DNA from 2 places in the Pseudomonas sp. ASL9 genome. Region 2 is predicted to be linked to the other one. Evidence: riboswitches for the same ligand, from Rfam matches in the RefSeq annotation. Region 2 holds a riboswitch; the other holds the start of a gene.
What was found. Region 2 has a riboswitch for cobalamin ahead of cobO (cob(I)yrinic acid a,c-diamide adenosyltransferase). Riboswitches for the same ligand answer to the same signal wherever they lie in the genome.
Positions count from the first base shown of each region.

Region 1: linked by a shared signal. The riboswitch ahead of cobW (cobalamin biosynthesis protein CobW) and the one ahead of cobO (cob(I)yrinic acid a,c-diamide adenosyltransferase) in region 2 are both predicted to bind cobalamin.

Region 1 is NZ_CM155277.1:153,558-160,974, forward strand. It holds gene cobN (cobaltochelatase subunit CobN) at 1-38, opposite strand, end outside; gene cobW (cobalamin biosynthesis protein CobW) at 42-1,106, opposite strand; cobalamin riboswitch at 1,205-1,416, opposite strand; cobalamin riboswitch at 1,493-1,715, shown strand; gene AC1ME2_RS00690 (CbtB domain-containing protein) at 1,811-1,996, shown strand; gene AC1ME2_RS00695 (CbtA family protein) at 2,008-2,721, shown strand; gene AC1ME2_RS00700 (cobalamin biosynthesis protein) at 2,718-3,143, shown strand; gene cobM (precorrin-4 C(11)-methyltransferase) at 3,197-3,943, shown strand; gene AC1ME2_RS00710 (DUF1272 domain-containing protein) at 4,002-4,250, shown strand; gene nfuA (Fe-S biogenesis protein NfuA) at 4,338-4,931, opposite strand; gene AC1ME2_RS00720 (acyltransferase family protein) at 4,990-6,024, opposite strand; gene AC1ME2_RS00725 (fatty acid cis/trans isomerase) at 6,724-7,417, opposite strand, start outside.
Region 2 is NZ_CM155277.1:1,563,996-1,571,412, forward strand. It holds gene AC1ME2_RS07300 (cobyric acid synthase) at 1-1,375, opposite strand, end outside; gene cobD (threonine-phosphate decarboxylase CobD) at 1,372-2,379, opposite strand; gene cbiB (adenosylcobinamide-phosphate synthase CbiB) at 2,372-3,280, opposite strand; gene bluB (5,6-dimethylbenzimidazole synthase) at 3,277-3,927, opposite strand; gene AC1ME2_RS07320 (cobyrinic acid a,c-diamide synthase CobB) at 3,924-5,219, opposite strand; gene cobO (cob(I)yrinic acid a,c-diamide adenosyltransferase) at 5,230-5,841, opposite strand; cobalamin riboswitch at 5,947-6,168, opposite strand; gene AC1ME2_RS07330 (PQQ-dependent sugar dehydrogenase) at 6,414-7,417, shown strand, end outside.

The DNA of each region.
Region 1 (7,417 bases), 1.4 Mb from region 2:
GGTACAAAACCGCCGGGCTGGGTTCTCAGTAAATGCATAGGTCAGCCGGCAACCGCTGCGTGCAGTTGGGCTTCGAGCAGGCTGGCGTCGAGTTCCTGACCGATCAACACCAGATGGGTTGCGCGCTCTTCATCGGCACGCCAAGCGCGATCGAAATGCTTGTCGAACCGCGTCCCTACGCCTTGAATCAGCAAGCGCATCGGCTTGCCCGGAATCGCCGCGAAACCCTTGACCCGCAAAATGCCGTGCTGCACCACCAACTGCGTCAGGGCGTCGAGCAACAGGCTTTCGTCAGCCTGGGGCAATTTGATCGAGATCGAATCGAACGCATCATGATCATGGTCGTCATGGTCATCGCCTTCGTGATGGTCATGGTGGGTGCGGCGACTATCGATATGCACCTCGGACTCGGCACGCAGCCCCAACAATACGTTGATGGGCAGACGACCACTGCTGGCCTCGATCACTTTGACCGCAGGCGGCAACTCTTCCGACACCTCCGCGCGAACCGCCGCCAGGCCAGCCGCGTCGAGCATGTCGGCTTTATTAAGGATGACCAGGTCCGCGCTCGCCAGTTGATCGGCAAACAACTCATGCAGTGGCGATTCATGGTCAAGATTTGGGTCGAGTTTGCGCTGGGCATCGACCTGATCCGGGAACGCAGCGAAGGTGCCTGCCAACACGGCTGGGCTGTCTACCACTGTAATCACCGCATCGACCGTGCAGGCGTTACGGATTTCTGGCCACTGAAAGGCTTGTACCAGCGGTTTTGGCAACGCCAGACCGGAGGTTTCGATCAGAATGTGATCCAGGTCGCCGCGACGGGCAACCAATTCGCGCATGACCGGAAAGAACTCTTCCTGAACCGTGCAGCACAGGCAACCGTTGGCCAGTTCGTAGACACGACCGTTGGCTTCTTCTTCGGTGCAGCCGATGGTGCATTGCTTGAGGATGTCGCCGTCGATGCCCAGCTCGCCGAATTCGTTGACGATCACTGCGATGCGCCGACCTTCGGCGTTATCGAGCATGTGCCGCAGCAACGTGGTTTTGCCCGAGCCGAGGAAGCCGGTAACGATAGTGACGGGAAGTTTGGCCAGTGATTTCATCGGATGCCCTTTGGCAAAGCGGCGGGCAAGCAGGACGATATCCACGCAGCGCACGCACGCGGATCAATTCGCCACCGGATCACCCCGCCCGGTTGTAGTGAGAATCTCGTGTCGAGGCAGGTCTCCTGGCTGACGGCGGCGTGTCGATGGCCTGAAAAGCGTCCGACACGCGTTCATTGCGCCTTCCCACACGCGTGCAGTGGCAGTGCAATGAACATGACCGTATACAGTTGCGGGGGCAGCCGCGGCTTGAACCGCGTTCCCTTCTTAGCTCCGTGCAATACCGGAGCACCTCGAGCGAGCAAGGCTACGCAGTGACCGCAGACAGGTCAATAACCAACTCGGCCGCAGAGGTACTCGGTTGACTCCCGTGCTGGCCCATGTTTTCCTAGCCCCTTGTTTCGGGTGCCCTTCACAGGGTGAAACGGGAAACCGGTGCGCTTCATGCCAATGTGCATAAGCAAGTCCGGCGCTGCCCCCGCAACGGTAAGCGAGTGAAGAGTCATATCCACTGTGCCGGCAGTCCGGCATGGGAAGGCGATTCTTGATGGTCAGGTTGCATACAGACCCTTCGCAAGCCCGGAGACCGGCCCGACAAATCACATAACAACCCGCGGTGGGCGGGCGCTGTTGAACCTCTACTGACGTCTGTCAATAGGGTTTCCATGCGCTTGCCTACTTGCCCGGATCATTAGGGAAGCGTCATGTCGATCAGCACCATCAACCACTCAGCTACCACCACTTCCATTCAAACTCGACGCCTGACGGCTGCTGTCAGCGCCCTCTTGCTGGGTGCATTTCTGGTCTACTTCGCCGGCTTCTCGCATATCGATGCGGTCCACAACGCTGCGCACGACACCCGTCACAGCTCTGCCTTCCCTTGCCATTGAGACCTGCCAGCATGTTCAAGCGTATCGCTCAAACGGCCGGGTTCACAGGTCTGCTAGCTGCACTGTTATTGACGCTGCTGCAAAGCTTCTGGGTCGCACCGTTGATTCTGCACGCGGAGACTTATGAAAAGGCGCCGACAGAACACGTCCATGAGCATGCTGAAGGCGCTGGGCACGTTCACGACGCCGAGGCTTGGGAGCCACAGGATGGCTGGCAGCGTGTCGTGTCCACCACCGGCGGCAATCTGGTGGTCGCGGTCGGTTTTGCATTGATGCTGGCGGGGCTTTATACCCTGCGTGCGCCGGGCCGTACGTCTCAGGGCGTACTGTGGGGGCTGGCCGGTTTTGCCGTGTTCGTTCTGGCGCCAACTTTGGGCCTGCCGCCTGAGCTGCCAGGTACCGCGGCAGCTGATCTGGTTCAGCGACAAATCTGGTGGGTGGGCACTGCCGCGTCTACCGCTGTTGCCCTGGCGCTGATCGTGTTTGGCAAGCACTGGTTACTCAAGGTGCTGGGGGTGGCGACTCTGCTGGTGCCGCATCTTATTGGCGCGCCGCAACCCGACGTGCATGCGAGCCTCGCCCCTGAAGCCTTGGCAGCTCAGTTCAAGATCGCCTCGCTGTTGACCAATGCGCTGTTCTGGGTCGCGTTGGGCCTGATCAGCGCATGGCTGTTCCGTCGCAACAATCATGAAATCAACACCCCGCACGTCAATCACCGCACATGACCCAGCAACACTCTGTGCCGACCCTGGTGGTCGGCCTCGGCTGCCAGCGCGGCTGCCCTGCTAGCCTGTTGCTTGAATTGATTGAACAGGCTTTGCAGGCACAGGGTCTGGCAATTGAAGCCATCACTGCCCTCGCCTCCATTGATCAAAAACGTTCTGAACCAGGCTTGCTGGCGCTGGCCGAGCGCCTGAGTCTGCCACTGGTATTTTTCAGTGCGGCAGAGTTGGCGGGGTTCGACGCGCAACTCAGTTACCGTTCGGCCATCGCATTCGCCCATACAGGGTGCTACGGCGTGGCCGAAAGCTGCGCATTAGCGCTGTCGCAACGCCTTGGCGGACGCCACAGCGAATTACTCATTACCCGCCAGAAAAACTCACACGCGACGTTTGCCTTGGCCGGCGACGTACCTAATCGTCGATAATCCATCTGCTTTCACTCCCCTTCAACAGCCCATGGCTAGATTCTGGAGAACCCATGACCGTCTTTTTTATCGGTGCAGGCCCCGGCGACCCGGAGCTGATCACGGTCAAAGGCCAGCGCCTGATCCGCAGTTGCCCGGTGATTATCTACGCCGGCTCGCTGGTACCGACCGCCGTCCTTGAAGGCCACCAGGCCGAACACGTGGTCAATAGCGCCGAACTGCACCTGGAACAGATCATCGCCGTGATGAAATCCGCTCATGAACAAGGCCAGGATGTCGCCCGAGTGCACTCGGGCGATCCCAGTTTGTATGGCGCCATTGGCGAGCAGATTCGTTACCTGCGTGAACTGGATATTCCCTTCGAAATCATCCCTGGCGTCACCGCGACCGCTGCCTGCGCCGCACTGTTGGGCACCGAACTGACGCTGCCGGATATCTCCCAGAGCGTGATCCTGACCCGCTACGCCGATAAAACCTCGATGCCCGTTGGCGAGGAGCTGACCAGCCTGGCGCAGCATCGGGCGACCATGGCGATTCATCTAGGGGTCAAGAACCTGCCGAAAATTGTTGCTGAACTGACCCCGCACTACGGCGCCGACTGCCCGATTGCCGTGGTCCATCGCGCCAGTTGGCCGGATCAGGATTGGGTGCTGGGCACCCTGGCTGACATCGAGGAAAAAGTTCAAGCCAAGGGTTTTCGCCGTACCGCCTTGATTCTGGTGGGCCGGGTATTGGCCAATGACCAGTTCGCCGAATCTTCACTCTATCGGGCCGGACATGCACATATCTACCGGCCCTGATTGCCAAGAGCCACTAGTGTTTGGCATTGTTACCAACCACCTGACGAGGCCACCCCCCATGCTTGAACTTCGCCCGAGCTGTGAATGCTGTGACCGCGACCTGCCTAGCGACAGCCAGGACGCGTTGATTTGCTCGTTTGAATGCACCTTCTGCAGTGATTGCGCACACGACCGTCTAGGCGGTGTCTGCCCCAATTGCTCCGGGCAACTCCTGCCACGTCCGGCACGCACCGGTGCTGCGCTGCTCAAGAACCCGGCTTCCAGCCAGCGCGTGTTCAACCCGGCCGGTTGCGCCAAGGCCAGCTGAAACGGCTGCACGAGACACAAAAAAATGCCTCGAACCAGTCGAGGCATTTTTTTTGTAGCTGTTTTATCGCGTTGAGAGACACCCGACTTAGTAGTAGGCGTTTTCTTTTTGCGTGTGGTCGGTAACGTCGCGCACGCCTTTGAGCTCGGGGATACGCTCAAGCAACGTACGCTCGATCCCTTCTCTCAAGGTTACGTCAGCCTGGCCGCAGCCTTGGCAACCGCCACCGAACTTCAGCACAGCGATATTTTCGTCGTTCTCTTCAATCACATCGATCAGCGAAACCTGGCCGCCATGACTGGCCAGACCCGGATTGATCTCGGTTTGCAGGTAATAGTTGATGCGTTCGTTGATCGGGCTGTCGGCATTGACCATCGGCACTTTGGCGTTTGGCGCCTTGATGGTCAACTGACCGCCCATACGGTCAGTGGCGTAATCGACAATGGCATCATCCAGAAACGCTTCGCTGAAGGAGTCGATCCAAGCAGTGAAGCTTTTCAGGCCAATGGCCTTGTCTTCTGGTTTCTCTTCGCCCGGCTTGCAATAAGCAATGCAGGTTTCAGCGTATTGGGTGCCAGGCTGGGTAATAAACACGCGGATGCCGATGCCCTGGGTGTTCTGCTTTTCAAGCAGATCGGCCAAATAGTCGTGGGCGGCATCGGTAATAGTAATAGCGGTCATGAAAATTCCTCGCAGACGTGGCCGCAGTTTACGCCAATCATTCGCGCCGCACAAAGTCCTAGTAATTTTGTCGGGAAAGGGCCGCCGCCTCGCCCACCGCTCTTCGCTTGTCCAGCCAGCTTTTGAGGCGGAGATACAGTCCTTTTTCGATCCATTCGTAGCTGCCCCAGGCCCCTAGGGCAATCAGCGGTATACACACAGCGAACACAGCATAAGGATTGAGTCCATAGCGCTCAGACGCCAGCCATCCGCCGTAGAGAACCAGTACGTGGAGTAAATACACCGAGTAGGAACAGTCGCCCAGCGCCTTGAATAATCGGTTGCCCTGGAAATACGGTTCCAGCGAGATACAGGCGATGACGATCAAAGCGCTTGGCAGCCCCCAGTGCATAAACCGTTGTGAAGGCGGCAGGTGATAAATAGTGACAGCCGCACCGGCAATCGCCAACAACGGAAGCCATAGTCGGGGAGTGATCCAGCCCCGGCGGTAGATAATGCCAATGCCGATGCCCAGCAGAAACTCGTAAACAATATCGTTGCGGTAGAAGTGGCTGATCCAGCCGTAACGTGTCAGGACCTCACTCACCGCGAACAATGCGGCCGCGACAATCAGCGGTCGATGACGCTGATGGACCAGGAACACCAACGAGAACAGCAAATAAAAGAACATTTCATAATTCAGCGTCCAGCCCACGTTCAGCGTCGGATACATCCCGTAACCGCCGGGATTTTCAGACGGAATGAACAGCAGCGACATGATGAAATGCGGCCAGTCGATCACTGCGTGAGGCATCAGCGGTTGTGCCACAACAATCAGCAGCGCCATGGCAACGGTGTAGACCCAATAGGCGGGGACAATACGAATGATGCGATTGACCATGAAACGACCGGCCGGCATGTCTTTGTCTTGGGTCGACAGGTAAATCACCAGCCCACTGATAACGAAGAAAATATCGACTCCTACCGCCCCCTTGTCGACGAAAAACTGCCCTACAGGGCCGCTGGCATGAAAATCAAAGAAAATCTGCATGAAGTGGTGACACACAACAACCCACGCGGCGTGTGCTCGCAGGGCTTGAACCGAAATCAACATCCGCAACTCACCTATTTTGAAATCACGATCAAGGACCCCGAATAAATCGCTATTTCAGGACTTCTCGGTACGTCGGACCGCCATAAGGCGCAAAAGGTTGCGCTAGCGTGATGATCGGTAGATGGCTGCGGGCCATGTTTTGCCGGGGAAATAAGGGACCTCTGTGGGAGGCCACGCCCCGTCTTCGACGCCGCGCTGTCGCGCAGCAAACTGGGTTGCGATTTGGGTGTCGTGATTGGTGGTGGTGTGTCAGATAAGATGCCTTCGCGAATAAATTCGCTCCCACCGGGTCTTGATTTTCCTTTGATTTTTAAGTGAATTGACTCTCGAATTACGGTAAGGCCCCTTTTCCAGAAGGCCGAGCGCAGGCGTTGCGCAGGGGGGTATGAGGCAAGGATGCCGAGTAAGCCGCACGGGGCCAGGGACGGCCCCTTGCGGCGACCCCCGGAGCAATGCCGGAGCGAGGGAAATCCGAGCCTAGGCGAGGATCCGTATGGCGGGGCAAAGCCTTTTGGTTACTTTTTGGCGTCTGAAAAAGTGACACGCTGTAAGAGCGGAACCGTAATTTCAGCACACACCAATGCCGGATATACACATCGCAACCAATACCATCACATTGTTTTTAAAAGATTAAAAATCTCTTTGATGGGAACAGGCTTGCAACTACGCGTCCCGCTGCGAAGACGGCCTCAAGCGGGACTACAAATTCTCATACCGATTCATATCCAGCACCCCCGCCTCAACCGGTTCGGTCTCCTGGATGTAGCGCGTCAAGTCGTGAAAATAAAACCAGAACTGTGGATTACTGCGGCGTACACCCCAGCGCTGGACTATTTTTTCGAACGCATCGGCATCCCGGGCCTGCTCCATGGCCTCGACAAACGATGGCACCTGCCTGGCAGGAATATCAAACATGAAGTTCGGATAACTGCTCAGCACCCCAGGGTAGATGGTCAAGGTATCCAGCCCCGTCTGAAAGCGGTATGCCTCACCGAGCATGAAGGCGACATTACTGTGCGCACGGTTGCGCAGCATGCTGTAGAGCTCACGTTTACCATCGCTGGCCTGAATGCGGAGCATGCTCGCTTCTGGCAATTGATCAATCACGTGCAGCCCGGCCGCCGGGCGCGAGGCCAGACGACTCAGCGCCTGTTCGGCGTCCTGCAATTCAGGCTCCAGGGTTTGCCGGGCGCAGTACGCGCCACTGCAGCGGTTGATCGGGTCTGGCGTGACGTTCAAGTCGCCATAGCGCTTGAGGAGTTGATGGGCGAAATCATGCACGGGATCTTTTTCACTGAACTTGATGCCGCTCGGCGTATCGTCGTCGATGCCCTGATAATCCAGCCACATCTTCACTTTGCCGCTGTTCTGGTACCAATCGCTCAACAGGTCA
Region 2 (7,417 bases):
GCTCGCGCAGCGCGTGGTAGTCGACGTGCTGCACATTCTCCAGGCCCGCCCAGCGCAGTAATGCAGCACACGCTGGCGGCGACTCGAACAGGCCATGCAGGTAGGTGCCGAGAATCTGCCCATCTGCGCTTTGCACACCGTCGCATCGACCATCGTCCAACTGCACGGCGGCATGCTCCAGTGCCGCGCCAGTGGTCACCCCCGCGTGAATTTCGTAACCGCTCACGGGCGCCCCTTCCAGCGCGAGATGGCCACGCACATTGCGCAGCTGTTTTTCTTCTTCAAGCACGGTATTTATATCCAGCAAGCCCAACCCGGCACTGGAACCGGGCGCGCCCTCGAGCCCCAGCGGGTCATGCAGCTGCTGGCCGAGCATCTGCAGGCCACCACAAATACCCACTACCTTGCCGCCATAACGCAGATGCCGAGCGATGGCGATGTCCCAGCCGTTGTTGCGCAGGAAAGCCAGATCACTGCGCACGCTTTTCGAGCCAGGCAGGATAATCAGGTCCGCAGACGGGATCGGCTGACCAGGGCCGACAAATTGCAGGTTAACCTGCGGATGCAGGCGCAGCGGGTCGAAATCAGTGTGATTGCTAATGCGCGGCAATACCGGCACCACCACATTCAACACCTGCTCGACCTTGCCGGTCTGGCGCTGATCGAGGCCGTCTTCGGCCTCCAGGTGCAAATCCATCACGTACGGCAGCACGCCGATCACCGGTTTGCCGGTGCGCGCTTCCAGCCAGTCGAGGCCCGGTTGCAGCAGGGCGATATCGCCACGAAAACGGTTGATGATGAAGCCTTTGACCCGCGCCTGTTCACTTGGGGACAGCAGTTCCAGGGTGCCCACCAGATGGGCAAAGACCCCGCCTCGATTGATATCGGCAATCAACAGCACGGGGCAATCCACCGCTTCGGCGAAGCCCATGTTGGCAATGTCGCCAGCACGCAGGTTGATTTCGGCGGGTGATCCGGCGCCTTCGACCATGACCACCGGATAGGCCGCACTCAAGCGTTGATGCGAGGCCAGTACCGCCTGCATCGCGATCTCTTTATAGCCGTGATACGCCACCGCATTCATGGTGGTCACTGCTCGGCCATGGATGATGACCTGCGCGCCCGTGTCGCTGTTGGGCTTGAGCAACACCGGGTTCATGTCGGTGTGCGGCTCAAGCCCCGCGGCCTGGGCCTGCACCGCTTGTGCTCGGCCAATCTCGCCACCGTCCGCCGTCACCGCGCTGTTGAGCGCCATGTTCTGCGGTTTGAAAGGCACCACGCGAACGCCCTGACGGGTCAACCAGCGACAGAGCGCGGTCACCAGCGTGCTTTTACCGGCGTCTGACGTCGTACCCTGCACCATCAAGGTGGTCATGGTATTTCCTTGCTGTATTCGCTGAGGACTTGTTCGAACCGTTGCCAATCGGCTTCTTCCGCCGGCAGACCGAAGCGCACGCTGCTGTGGTGCGGGCTGTTGGTGTTCAAGAACAGGCGCAACAGAATCCCGCGCTGAGCACAGAACTCATACAACCGAGCAGCGTGAGGGGTCGTCAACCATTGAAACAGCGCGCAACCGCCCTGAGGTTTCAAGCCATGACGACTCAGCAGTTCAGCCAGGCGCTGGCTGGCTTGCTCGGTGCGCAAGCGTTGCAGGCGATGCCCTTCGACATCGCTCAAGCACACTTGCCCCAGCACTCGCGTCGGCCCGCTGACCGCCCAGGGACCTATCTGCCGCGCCAGCAAGTTGAGCAACTGAGGCTCGGCAAGGACGAAGCCCAGACGCACACCCGCCAACCCGAAGAACTTGCCGAACGAACGCAACACGATCAACCCGACGCGCCAGGTTTCGGCACTCAGGCTCAACGGCGGCGTGTTATCCATAAACGCTTCATCGACCACCAGCCAGCCACCGCGCTGGGCAAGGTGCGCGTGCCATTCCAGCAAGCGCTCAGGGGCGATGCTAAGCCCGGTGGGGTTGTTCGGATTGACCACCACCAGCACGTCGAGACTGTCGATGAAAAAATCTACTTCGTGCTCGAACACTTCGCGCACGCGAAAGCCATTGGCACGCCAAGCTTCGGCATGTTCGGCATAACACGGCGATAGCACACCGACCTTGCCCGAGCGACGCAAACGCGGCAACGCCTGAATCGCAGCTTGCGAACCAGGGACCGGTAGCACGCGGGATGCACCATAGTAAGCACAGGCCGCCCGCTCCAGACCGTCGTCGGTTTCCGGCAAACGCGCCCAGGCCCGCGCCGGAATTTCCGGGATCGGCCAGGGCCAAGGCGCGATACCACTGGACAGGTCCAGCCAATCGGCCTCAGCAATGCCGTAGTGCAATGCCGCACCGCGCAAGCGACCGCCGTGCTCAAGCATAAAATTCAGTCCCCAAGCACAGAACCAGCAACCACAACCACACCCCGCGCTGAACCAATTGCCAGCCGCGATCAATCGACTGAGCATCAGCAGGCACGCCTTCGCCCAATTGCGGACGCAGGTGTACTTCACCGTGATAGATCGCCGCCCCGCCCAACTCCACGCCTAGCGCGCCCGCGCCAGCCGCCATCACTGGACCGGCATTCGGGCTGTCCCAGCCGGGTGCCTGAGAGCGCCAGCAGCGCAGCGCCAATCGGGTTTTTCCCAGCAGCGCGTAGGTCAACGCCACCAGCCGTGCCGGAATGTAATTCAACACATCGTCGATCTTTGCCGCAGCCCAGCCAAACCGTTCGAAACGTTCATTACGATACCCCCACATGGCATCCAGGGTATTGCTCAAACGATACAACACCACCCCCGGCACGCCAGCGACAACAAACCAGAACAAGGCGGCGAACACTGCATCGCTGCCGTTTTCCAGGACTGACTCGGTGGCCGCGCGGGCGACTTCGGTTGAGTCCAGCTCCGCGGTCTGCCGGCTGACCAGATAACTGACCCGGCGTCGCGCTTCGTCCAGATCATCGCTGCGCAAGGCTTGCGCCACCGGCTCGACATGCTCCCCCAGGCTGCGCAGACCCAGCGCGCAGTACAGCGCCAGAACGTCCACTACCCAACCTATATAAGGCAGCCAACTGAACAGCGTCGCCAACAGTGTCAACGGGATGACTGCGATGAACCAGGCAGTGACGCCATGACTGCGCCAGCCACGCCCAGCCGAATTGAAACGCTGCTCGATCCGATCGGCAAAGCGCCCAAACGCCACCAGCGGGTGCGCCCGTTTTGGCTCGCCCAGCAGCGCATCCAGCGCGACCCCGGCGACGCTCAATAACGCCACGCTCATGGACTCACTCCCCACTGATTTTCATACAGCAATTCACTCAGCGGACGCGCCTGCGCCCATCCCTCAAGCACCAGCATCGGTGCCGGGTAAAACTCAGCCACCGGTCCCAGGCACAGAATCGCCAGCGGTTTGGACCCCTCCGGCATGCCCAACAGGTCAGCCAACGCTTGCGGTTCGAACAACGAAACCCAGCCCATGCCCAGCCCTTCGGCACGGGCCGCCAGCCACAAATTTTGAATCGCGCAGGACAAGGATGCCATGTCCATTTCCGGCAAGGTGCGGCGGCCAAAAATATGCCGCTCGCGATCATCCATCAGCGCCGCGACCAGCACTTCCGCGCAATCGTTAATGCCTTCGACTTTGAGCTTCATGAAATCGTTGGAGCGCTCACCCAAGGCTTCTGCGGTAAGAATCCGCTCTGCCTCGACCTGCGCCTTGATGCTCTCCCGCAGCGACCGGTCGCTGATGCGAATAAAGCGCCATGGCTGCATCAATCCCACGCTGGGCGCTTGATGCGCGGCCTCCAGCAATCGCGCCAGCAGTTCCGGAGCCACGCTGCCTCCGATGAAGTGGCGCATATCGCGACGCTCGGCAATCGCTCGATACACTGCCGCACGTTCGTCGGGGCTGAAAGCCAGATCATTCATGGTTTGAAAAGCGCCGCAACCGCTTGAGGGTTAGAAGGGAAATAGAAGTGTACGTAAGACGCCGTCATGCGCCCGTCACGATAGACCGCCTCGGCACCGCGCCCACCGTTGGGGCTCAGGCCGCGAGCGATGGGCTGCAACTCAGTGCTGGTCAGTGAGTGGTGGTAGGTGTGCCCCCGCAGCAAGCCTTCCGGCAGTTCGACCGCTTGCAAGGCCAGCGCGGCCAAGCGCTTTTGCATCACCGCTTCGCCCGCCAGCAACCCCACCAGCTCCGCACGCTGACCGTCAACATCGGTCAAGGCATCCAGCAGGTAAAGCATGCCGCCGCACTCAGCCAGCAGTGGTTTACCTGCGGCGTGATGGGCGCGAATGGCGGCCAGCATCGGCAGGTTTTGACCCAGCGCGACGTGGTGCAATTCGGGGTAACCGCCCGGCAGATAAAGGCTGTCAGCATCGGGAATGAGCGCGTCGTGGATCGGTGAGAAGAACGACAATTCAGCGCCCATGGCTCGTAACAGGTCGAGGCTGGCACCGTAGGTAAAGGCAAACGCCTCGTCCCGAGCGACGGCAATGCGTACACCCTCAAGCAAGGGTTCAGCGGTGACGATGTCGGGCGCGGCGAACTCGACCGCTGGCGGCAAGGACACCTCGCAGGTACTGGCCAAGGCCGTAGCGGCCGCATCGAGCCGTGCGTCCAGATCATTCAGTTCGCTGGCCTGGACCAGCCCCAAATGACGGCTGGGCAATTCGATCCCGGTTTCTCGCGACAACGCGCCGTACCAGCGCAAGCCCTCAGTCAGGCTGCCTTCGAGCAATTGCGCGTGGCGCACGGTGCCGACGCGATTGGCCAATACCCCGGCAAACGGCAGGTCCGGCTGATAACGCGCCAGGCCCAAGGCCAACGCACCGAACGTCTGGGCCATCGCGGTGCCGTCGATCACGCCCAGCACCGGTACGCCGAAGTGGCGCGCCAGGTCTGCGCTGGACGGCGTACCGTCGAACAAACCCATGACTCCTTCAATCAGAATCAGATCGGCCTCACCGGCGGCTTCCCACAACAGACGGCGGCTTTCGTCAGCGCCGACCATCCACAAGTCCAACTGATAGACCGGTGCGCCACTGGCACGCTCGAGAATCATCGGGTCGAGAAAGTCCGGGCCACATTTGAACACCCGAACCTTGCGCCCTTGATTGCGGTGCAGTCGGGCCAGTGCGGCAGTCACGGTGGTCTTGCCTTGGCCAGACGCTGGCGCGGCGATCAACACCGCCGGGCAGTGACGCGGCGCTCTCATGAAGGGCTACTCATAGTTCGATGCCTTTCTGCGCGCGAATACCCGCCTGGAAGGCATGCTTGACCACGGCGATCTCGGAGACTGTGTCCGCCAGGTCGATCAATTCAGGTTTGGCGCCACGGCCGGTCACCAACACATGCTGCATCGGTGGACGGCTTTGCAGATCACTGAGCACCTGCTCCAGATCCAGATAGCCGTGTTTGAGGGCGATGTTCAGTTCATCGAGCACGATCAGGCCGATGCTCGGGTCGCGCAGCATTTCCCGGGAGACTTCCCACGCAGCTTCGGCGGCGGCGATATCGCGCTGGCGGTCCTGGGTTTCCCAAGTAAAGCCTTCGCCCATGACGTGATAACGCACCTGCTCAGGGAAGCGACGGAAGAACAGCTCTTCGCCCGTGCTGTTGCGACCTTTAATGAACTGCACGACGCCACACTGCATACCGTGGCCCATGGCGCGGGCGAGCATGCCAAACGCAGAACTGCTTTTGCCTTTGCCATTACCCGTCAGTACCAGCAACAGCCCGCATTCATTCGGCGAGCTGGCAATGCGCTCGTCCATCACGGCTTTTTTACGCAGCATGCGCGCCAGATGGCGTTCGTCACGTTCGGGGGATTCGTTCATCTCAGCTCTCCGTTTGAGCAAGGCACGCGAAAGCAAACGGAAGGCACAAGAATTGACTGCCAGCACGGCCAGAAAAAACCGTGCGCAGAGCATCGCCCGCCGTGATGCTGTTGAATGGATCAGGCCGGTCTCCGGACTCATGAGCGGGCGTTGCCCTACTGCACGCCTTCCCACATCATTTAAGACGCAGTGACTGAATGTGCAGCGTTGACTCATTTACCGTTGCGGGGGCAGCGCCGGAATCGGTCGCTAGACGCGCCCTCACCGGCTTCCCTGTTTCACTCCGCCAATCATCGATTGCAGAGCACCTGAAACACGTCGCGAAGGGTAGAGGGTTGGGGGTATAGCGTCAATCGAAGTGCCGTTTGCTTTCACGTAATAATGCCGTACCAGGCGACAAGCTGCTGTTACCTGAGCGCGCCTCGCCGGTGGACTGACATTGAATACGAGTCTCTTTCGCGCGATCTACTAAGCTCGCTAACTATCAACGTGCCCATAGATAAGGTTGAACCTCAACGGCTCAACCTTCTCTATCTCTTGGTATGCACCCTTTGTTTTTCATGGAGATCACCATGTTCACACTCCGACCTCAGCTGGCAGTGCTGCTTGTACTGGCGGCCGGCCTTGCGGCTTGCGGCGAGATGGCCACCCTGCAAGTGGCAGACGGCACCGGCCCGGCACCGACGCTGCCGGAGCCGAACAAGACCCTGATGCCTACCGTGAACATCGCCCCTGCCATGGGCTGGGCACAGGGTGCAAAACCTATCGCGGCGCCAGGCACCCAGGTATCCGCTTTTGCCGAAGACCTGAATCACCCACGCTGGTTGTACGTACTGCCTAATGGCGATGTACTGGTCGCTGAAACCAATTCACCCACCAAGCCCGATGACGCAAAGGGCATTCGTGGCTGGATCATGAAAAAGGTCATGGGCCGTGCGGGCGCGAGTGTAGCGTCGGCCAACCGGATCACACTGTTGCGCGCCAAAAACCATGACGGCGTCGCTGAAACCCGCACCGTATTCCTGGAAAACCTCAATTCACCCTTCGGTATGGCCTTGGTCGGCAACGATTTATATGTCGCTGATACCGATCAATTGCTGCGTTTCCACTATGTAAACGGGCAAACCTCGATTACCGACAAGCCGAGCGTAGTGACGAATCTGCCCGCCGGGGCGATCAATCACCACTGGACCAAGAACGTCATCGCCAGCAAGGACGGTAAAAGGCTGTACGTCACCGTTGGCTCCAACAGCAATGTCGGTGAGAACGGCCTGGACAAGGAAGTCGGTCGTGCCGCGATCTGGGAGGTCGATGCCGCGACGGGCGCGCACCGAATTTTTGCCTCCGGCCTGCGCAACCCCGTTGGCATGGATTGGGAACCGCAGACGGGCAAGCTGTGGACCGCCGTCAATGAGCGCGACGAAATCGGCAGCGATCTGGTGCCCGACTACGTGACCTCAGTGAAGGATGGCGCTTTTTATGGCTGGCCGTTCAGCTACTACGGCCAGCATGTGGATGTGCGCGCCTCTCCACAGAACCCGGCCTTGGTGGCCAAGGCCATCGCGCCGGATTACGC